DNA from 2 places in the Halalkalibacter sp. AB-rgal2 genome. Region 1 is predicted to be linked to the other one. Evidence: riboswitches for the same ligand, from Rfam matches in the RefSeq annotation. Region 1 holds a riboswitch; the other holds the start of a gene.

Region 1 (4,441 bases):
GATCAAGTGAAAGACCAGTAACTCCTCCACCGATGATACAGACATCTGCGTTTATCATACTCACCACCTACTTCGATATATTCCCCATCAAAAAATAGAGAAACATTGGATTTGAGAAGCCGCTGAGAACACCACGTTCTCAACGGCTAAAATAAATTACGGAGCTACATACTTCGATCTTGTCGAGTCAACTTCCTTTACAGGCTTTTTTGCTAAAGTAGCTGCAATTAATCCAATGATAGGAAAGAGCATAATGAGAACTAGAGCTTGTGTATATGATTGTAATACATCATAACCAACGCCGAGCGGTAATGGTCCAAATGAAGAAGCGACCACGGTTACTGTAACGGCGACTCCTTTAATACTTCCTAAATATTTACGGCCAAAGTAGTTGGGCCATACAATATTGATTGTAATACGTTCTAATCCACTAGCCATTCCCCAAATGACTCCAAATATAATAGCTGTTAGCACATTTTGGGTGATAAGAAGGAGGAGAAGTAAGACTGTTTCTAAAATAAATATAACAATTAATAAAGTCCGAGTTTTGACTTTTTCTAAAATGAAACCAGAGATGAGTGAGATTGGGAATCCGATAATGGCCATTAAACTTAAAACGGTTGCTGCAATTTCAGGTGTGATGTGATTTTCTCGAAAAATGGATACTAGATGAAACGTGATTGCAGTATTTACGAGAGCCGGAATCCCAACACATACAATGAGCGCCCAAAATGCTAACGTTTTTCTTGCCTCTTGTAACGTCCAATCTACTTCAGCTATAGGAATAGGTTGTTTTTGATTTTTATTCTTACGTAGAGTCAAGCCATCTGGCTTGAGGCCAATGTCCTCAGGCTTATTGCGGACAAATAGTATAACAAGAGGAACAAACAAAAATAGAAGCAGTGCACCCCATACTTGCCAAGATGTTTGCCAATCCCAGCGTTGAATAAGCCACGCATTTGCTAATGGAAAAAAGGCGGCGCTGGCAAAACCACCGATTGCCATAAAGCTTAACGCACGCCCACGCTTTTGGATGAACCATTGGGGCACAAGGGTGTTTGGAATTAACGTCATACTGCCCTGTCCAAACAAGCGAATAAAGAAAAAACCAATGGCCATCATCCAAATATTTGAAACGATACTATTATAAAAGCAAGCTAACCCTAATGCGACACCAGCAAAGATCAACATCTTCTTTTGACCGATCTTATCGACCATCCTACCAACAAACATCATTAAAATCCCTGCACAAAATGTAGCAATGGAATAGATACTAGATATTTCTGTATTAGACCAGCCGAAGTGGTCGATATATTCTGTAATGTAAATAGAATTCGAATATGTTTGACCAGGACCTGAGAAAAACACGGCTAGTCCGGCTATAAAAACAATGATCCAGCCATAAAAAAAAGATTGAAATCGATTGACCAAGATGTCCACCTCATTGAGTAATTGTTTAAATATAAATAAAATGATTCTCACAAATCAAATGCATGGTACATAGAATAAGTAACGGCTATTCATTCTTATATCTTATTGATAAATCGTCTAATATTCAAACAATAAATGAGGAGCCTTCTTATCTTATTAAGATAAAAGAGTTTGACAGTTTTAATTTTAGTCTGCTATCATTCATAGGGTGAAATTGAATACCTCGTTAGGTGAGGCTCCTGTGCTGGAGATATGCTACTGCCCAAAAATGTCCAAAGACGCCAATGGGTCAACAGGAATCATCGACATAAGGTGATTTTTAATGTAGCTGGAATACTAATTCCTATGCCGTACAGTGCTAAAGCTCTACGAATGGAGGAAGGATGAAATAGTTGAATGTAACAATATACCGCTATAGGTATTTGTTGTTCGTTATTTTGACGTTATTTAGCACCTTCATTCGTGAAGGTGCTTTTTGATGATTTACAATTACAAGTTTCGTAAATGGAGGTGATGTGGGATGGATCTGAGTCCTGAACCGGAGTCGATTAAGAGTTGTTCAATGAAGACAATAGAAATGTGGAGGGGTTCATTCCACATAGCCTAATAAGGGAAACCCCTCTATAAAGAGGAGGAAGACGATGGTACGATTAGATTCAACAAACCGTGCGCAATACGAGAAAGAGATATTAGATTTACTTGAAAATGAAGAAATGGCCTTATTTCGAGAGCGTTTTTTAGAATTGCACCGAACGGATCAAGTTGAAATTTTCCTGAAAGTAGATCCATTCAATCGAAAACGGGTATACGCATACTTGTCACCGGCAGACTTTGGTGAAATTTTTGAAGGTCTTGAGTTTGACGTTCAAGAGATGATTGCCTCAGAATTGGATGAACGCTATTTCACATCAATGTTTGATCAAATGTTTGCAGATGATGTGGCGATGTTCTTATCTCGGTTAGATGAAGCAAGAGCGAATGCTATCTTAGATCAGATGGAAGCGGAGGAAGCCAAAGAGGTACGTGAACTCCTTTCATATACCCCGAAGACAGCGGGAGCAGTAATGACGAAGGAGTTTATTAGTATATCATCAATGGATGTGGCAGCTACTGTTATTGAAAAGCTACGTAAACAAGGTCCAGATGCAGAAACGATTTATTATTTATATGTCGTTGATAAGCTAGGTAAGCTAGTAGGGGTGCTGTCGTTACGAGATTTGATTACAGCTCCAGCGAATGAAAAGGTTGAGACTGTGATGAGTACAAGAGTTGTTTCTGTTCCTGTCGATATGGGACAGGAAGAAGTAGCAAAAATGATTAAGAAATATGATTTTCTAGCTGCCCCAGTTGTTTCATCGCAAGGACGTCTGCTAGGGATTGTTACTGTTGATGATGTCATGGATATTCTTGAGGAAGAGGCGACAGAGGATTTAGGTGAAATCTCGGCGGCTAAAGGGGCGACGGATGTTAATGTAAGTGCGATAACAGCCGCGAAAAAACGTTCACCTTGGATTATTATGTTAATGTTCTTTGGATTGATTACAGCGGAAGTGATTGGGCAATTTGAGGATACGTTAGAGCAGATTGTCTTGTTAGCGGCATTTATCCCATTAATTATGGACTCCGCTGGTAATACAGGAACACAATCATTAGCTGTTGCTGTTCGAGGACTGGCGCTCGGAACGATCAAAAAAGGGACCATTGCTAAAATGATAAGACGAGAGTTTGGAACTGGAATCATGCTAGGATTAATCTGTATGCTTGTCCTTAGTATTACCGTCACCATTATGCATCAGCATTGGGTGCTGGCACTCATTGTCGGTTTTTCGATCTTTTGTACGTTAAGTATTGCGACTGTTATCGGATCTACGGTTCCTCTTATTATCAATAAGTTAAAGCTAGATCCAGCTATTGCTTCAGGTCCATTTATTACAACAGTTAATGATATTTTAGGTCTACTCATTTACTTTTCAATTGCTACAGCCTTACTACAATATTTATAAAAATAGGCTTCACTTCATTTACTTAGGAAGTGAAGCCTATTTTTATTAAGAGAGTTTCATTTTGCCTAATGCTAGTTAGACATTTTAGTCTAATAGCATGATGTCCTTTCAAAGCGCCATGTCCCTCTTATTATTTGTTTAAAGGGGTAACGTTAGCTGAAGAAGCGCATGTTTCTTTTCTGTTTGCATTACAGTCATTCTCCCGTTAATGCTCGCTACACGGTCGGCCATTGCTGATAAGCCAAATCCAAAATGAATCTTCTCTGGGCAAGTACCGTTATCCTCTAAACGAAATGTAATGGTATTAGAGTCAACCGTTAGTTGAAAATCAAAAAGGGTACTTTGACCATGACGAATTCCGTTTGTGATGCCTTCTTGCAAGGCACGATAAATGGTTCGTTCTTGTTCGGGTGTTAAATGTGGCATCGGATCGATGTGTACGTCAATATGAACGCCAGCATTCTTTTTCGTTTCTTTAATAAGATTGTGTAAGCTTTGCTCAAAGTCAATAAAGGATTTACGAACATGTAGGGTGTGAATGGCACGTCTAACATCATCTAAGCTTATTTTAATATGATTGTGCACGTGATTAAGCTGCATGAACGCATCATCATGATGATGATATCGAAAAAGCTGCTTGCTTTTTTCGAGACCGACTGATGCTGTCACAAGTGTATGTCCGATTGTATCGTGCATTTCCCTAGATAAACGCATTCTTTCCTCAACTAATGCTTTCTCTTCTAACTTAATGGCACTTTCTTTCAACTTTTCATATGATTGCTTTAATTCATTTCTTTGGAGGAGAGCCGTTCTAGAAATATAACTAAATCCCCAAAAGAGTCCGTATTCTAAAGAGCGAGGAATCACAAAGCCAATCTCAGAAAAAGGTGGAAACTGATAGTGGATGGCCACCCCAGCAACAAAACCAAAGTAACAGATCAGTGAAAATGGAATGCTAAATGTCCGTTTAGACGAAAAGGCAGCTTCTGATAGTAAAACAAAGAAAA
Region 2 (4,441 bases), on a different contig from region 1:
AAAGTTGGCGGTTGTTGTAGGTATGAAGAAGCCGTCTTATTGTAAAGACGGCTCAAACAAATTGTGCATATGAATCCTAATTGGCGTTAGGATAATGGTGAGAAGTGTTGGTGCACTTCTCACATAATTATACAGAAACTTCGCCTGAATTTCTAGAATGCAGGATTACTATAGGACACAACAACAGTTAAATGTTTCCCCAAACCAAATCTCTTGCTGTTATTTAGCTATTTTCACTGCGAGTAAGAAGTGTTCAACCTCACAAAAAGGTTGCTGTAGACCCACACGATATTCATCTGATAGGATGTAAAAGCACCTAGAAAAAGGGTGAAGATCGTATCGAAGTGGGGTGTATAAAAAGGTGGATAATCAGTTTAAACAAGCGGAGGTAGCGACATGGATAGGGATTGTGGTTAATGCATTGTTAGCTATCATGAAAGGTATCGTTGGCTGGCTTTCAGGGAGTCGGGCGCTTATTGCTGATGCTGCTCATTCTGCATCGGATGTAGCGGGTTCAATTGCCGTGCTAGCTGGGCTGCGTACTGCACAAAAGCCTCCTGATAAAGATCATCCGTATGGTCACGGAAAAGCAGAAAATGTCGCTACGATTATTGTTGCCCTGCTTTTGATTATCGTAGGAATTGAGATTGCGGTATCCTCTGTGCAAGGGGTGTGGGGACAGGCTCCTCAAGCACCGGGCGGAATAGCCCTCATCGCGATTGTGATCTCGATTGTTGCCAAAGAAGTGATGTTTCAATACAAATATCGCTTAGCGAAAAAAATAAATAGCTCCGTTTTGTTAGCTGAAGCATGGCATCATCGTTCAGATGTTCTTTCTTCCATCGCGGCATTTGTTGGGGTATTAGGAGCGATATTTGGTGAATATCTAAATATCCCTATCTTAATTTACTTAGACCCGATTGCGGGTATTCTCGTTTCACTATTGGTTATAAAAATTGGCTACAGCTTAGCAAAGGAATCAAGCATGATTATGATGGAGCAAGTACTAGCCCCGGAGAAGACAACTCCATTTTTACAGACGGTTCGTTCGGTGAAAGGTGTTATGAGAGTCGATGAATTGTTAGCAAGAACACACGGCCATTATATTGTAATTGACTTGAAGGTAAGTGTAGGATCTCACTTAAGTGTTGAGGAAGGGCATCGTATTTCGAAATTAGTTAAAGAAGCGCTAATGTCGGAACATTCAACGGTTAAGAAGGTCATGATCCACATTAATCCTTATCAAATGGATCGTCCTGCTACATAACTGGCCTGAGCCTTATTTTATATTTATTAAAAAAATATTGACAGCATAGACATTCTGCTGTAGCATTTGCATTGTTAATTAAATACCTCGTTAGGTGAGGCTCCTGTGCAGGAGATACGCTGCTGCCCAAAAACGTCCAAAGACGCCAATGGGTCAACAGGAACTATCGACATAAGGTGGTTCTTAATGTAGCTGGATCATAGATCCTATGCCGCACAGTGCTAAAGCTCTACGAATGGAGGGAATAGACGCTTAGTTTGCTGTGTCTGAATGGTTGGCATGTTTATGTTGATCGCTGGATACTGCCTAATTTTGCTGCGTGTAAAGACATCTTCATTCGTTGAAGATGTCTTTTTTTGTTGGCTTCCTTTCAATACTTAGCGAGGCAGTTGGAGGTGATGTGAATTGGATAGTGGTCCTGAACCCGAGTCATGTATGAAGTATGTGAAGGAAAATGAAAATAAAGATGACATGAAGTCCAATTCATGTCAAATTTGAAAAGTGGAAGAAGCATTTAGGGAAAGAAGTACTTGTCGGGATTAGTATGGGGTCGGTTCTAGGGATAACAGCTTGTTTCATCGCTTACTTTTGGCAAGGGATATTTGCACTAGGATTGGTCGTTGGTCTCTCTTTATTCTTTACGATTACAATTGCGACAACGATTGGTTTTTTAATTCCATACATCCTAGTTAAATTGGGCTTTGATCAAGCAGCTGGTTCTGACCCTTTCATTACGACTATTAAAGATGTTACAGGTCTGTTCATTTACTTTGGCTTAGCAACCACACTATTAGCGCATGTGATGTAAAAAAATGACAAATACTTTCGGGTATTTGTGGTTCGAAGTTTAAATCTAATCATTTCGATCTCATACGAATAGCTTTTGTTTTGAAACATGCTAAAAGGGAATTCCTTATAAACGTCATTTTTAAATTGTAATTGTGTTTTGTGAATATGAAGGTGTGGTATGAAGAGATGATGGAAGTATAAATCATCGCTTCAGAAAAAGACTATGAAAGAGGGTTCCTTTCTCATGTTTAACGAGGGGCATGAAATTGTAACGATATTAATCGTGCCGTGTGTTTATTGGTAGGAAGGAACCCTATGAAGGAGGATTCATTATGGTTAAATTAAATGCACAAAACCGTGAGCAATATGAACAGCTCATTTTAGATACACTCGAAGCCGGGGATCATAAACAATTTTTAGAAACCTTTTTAGAATTGCATCCAACTGATCAGGTCGATTTCTTTATTAAATTAGAGGATGCTAGAAGAAAACGTGTTTATGACTATTTAACAGCTGAAGATTTTTCTCATATTTTTGAAGGATTAGAAATTGATGACCAGAAGCGTATTTATCAAGAGTTAGATGAACAGTACTCATCTGAGATGTTTAACAATATGTTTGCTGATGATGTCGCTGATTTCTTAGAAGTTATGACAGGTGGAAAAGCAGAAGATATTTTACAGAGAATGGATCAAGAAGAGGCGCAGGAAGTAAAAGAATTGTTGGCATATGCTCCTGAAACAGCAGGTGCTGTCATGACGAAGGAGTTTGTTAGTATTACATCAACTGAAGTAGTATCAAATGTCATTGATACGCTAAGAAAGGATGCTCCTGATGCGGAAACGATCTATTATTTATATGTCGTTGATGATGTAAAAAAATTAGTTGGTGTTATTTCTTTAAGAGATTTAATTACAGCACAGCCGACTGAAACGATTGAAAATGTGATGGGGACAAGAGTCGTTTCTGTCGATGATGATATGGACCAAGAGGACGTTGCTCAATTAATTAAGAAATATGATTTCTTAGCTGTTCCTGTTGTTTCCAAGCAAAATCATTTAGTCGGAATTATTACGGTAGATGATGTCATTGATATTCTTGAAGAAGAGACAACGGAGGATTTTGGAGAAATTTCAGCAGCAAAAGGGGCAACGGATGTAAATGTTAGTTCGTTAAAGGCCGCTCGCAGACGTTCGCCATGGATTATTATGCTCATGTTTTTTGGACTTATTACAGCTGGGGTCATTGGGCAATTTGAAGAAACATTAGAAGAAATTGTCTTATTGGCAGTCTTTATCCCGCTTATTATGGATTCAGCTGGTAATACGGGTACGCAATCACTAGCTGTTGCAGTCCGTGGTTTAGCACTTGGCACGATTAAAAAAGGGAGTATTGGAAAGATGGTTCGCCGAGAGTTCGGTACAGGTATTATGCTCGGCTTAATATGTATGGCTGTATTAGCGATTACCGTTACGATTATGTATCAGCACTGGGTGCTCGCGCTGATTGTTGGGTTTTCAATTTTCTGTACACTTAGTATAGCGACTGTGATCGGAGCGACCGTTCCATTAATCATTAATAAGTTAAAGCTTGATCCTGCTATCGCCTCAGGCCCATTTATTACGACAGTTAACGATATCCTTGGATTGTTAATTTATTTCTCAATTGCAACGGCACTTCTTGATTTCTTGTAAATCGGTTATGTTGTATCTTTCTAAAATGTATGCATCTCACATTCGAGAGGGAGTTCGCTTATTCGTAAAAGGTCACTGGAAATGAATGATGCTTCTTTTTCAGTGATCTTAGTTATATATATTATGGAAAATGAGATGGGAGAGTCCTATCTTATTGATGGGAGAAGGTGAGTTCAATGTTATTTGAAGTAGAAATTGTCATGAAGTTAGCTCTTGCTTTGTTCTTAGGTTTGTTGATAGGGATAGATCGTCAATTGAAGCATAAGCCATTAGGGTTAAAAACGTGTATGATCATTTGCGTGGCGAGCTGTATGATTACAATTGTTTCAATTGAATCCTTTCACAAATTCGCTACTCCGACCTATCATGCAATGGATCCTATGCGTTTGACTGCTCAAATTGTGAGTGGTGTTGGTTTCTTAGGGGCCGGTGTCATTTTGCGAAGAAATAACGATATCATTTCAGGGTTAACAAGCGCTGCGGTTATTTGGGCAGCTTCTGGATTAGGCATTGCTGTTGGGGCTGGTTTTTATTTTCTGCCTATTACCGCTATAGTGTTGATGATTTTAGCGATTAATGTCATTCCTCCTGTCTTAAAAATCATTGGACCACCTGCCTTACGTCAACGAGACGTCCTTGTAAAAGTCATAATGGAGCCGAACTTGAAGATTACGGAATTAGTTAAAGCTAT

What was found. A riboswitch is a leader RNA that binds a small molecule or an ion and turns the genes downstream of it on or off. The one in region 1 is predicted to bind magnesium.
Region 2: another riboswitch for magnesium. It lies ahead of ACERJO_RS08860 (magnesium transporter); the one in region 1 lies ahead of mgtE (magnesium transporter).

What each region holds. Positions count from the first base shown of each region.
Region 1 is NZ_JBGUAV010000001.1:283,842-288,282, forward strand. Features, by position in the region: gene ACERJO_RS01290 (FAD-dependent oxidoreductase) at 1-58, opposite strand, end outside; gene ACERJO_RS01295 (MFS transporter) at 157-1,431, opposite strand; M-box (ykoK) riboswitch at 1,647-1,816, shown strand; gene mgtE (magnesium transporter) at 2,073-3,434, shown strand; gene ACERJO_RS01305 (sensor histidine kinase) at 3,573-4,441, opposite strand, start outside.
Region 2 is NZ_JBGUAV010000008.1:90,505-94,945, forward strand. Features, by position in the region: gene ACERJO_RS08850 (permease prefix domain 1-containing protein) at 1-2, shown strand, start outside; gene ACERJO_RS08855 (cation diffusion facilitator family transporter) at 362-1,267, shown strand; M-box (ykoK) riboswitch at 1,347-1,515, shown strand; gene ACERJO_RS08860 (magnesium transporter) at 1,749-2,075, shown strand; gene mgtE (magnesium transporter) at 2,389-3,750, shown strand; gene ACERJO_RS08870 (MgtC/SapB family protein) at 3,927-4,441, shown strand, end outside.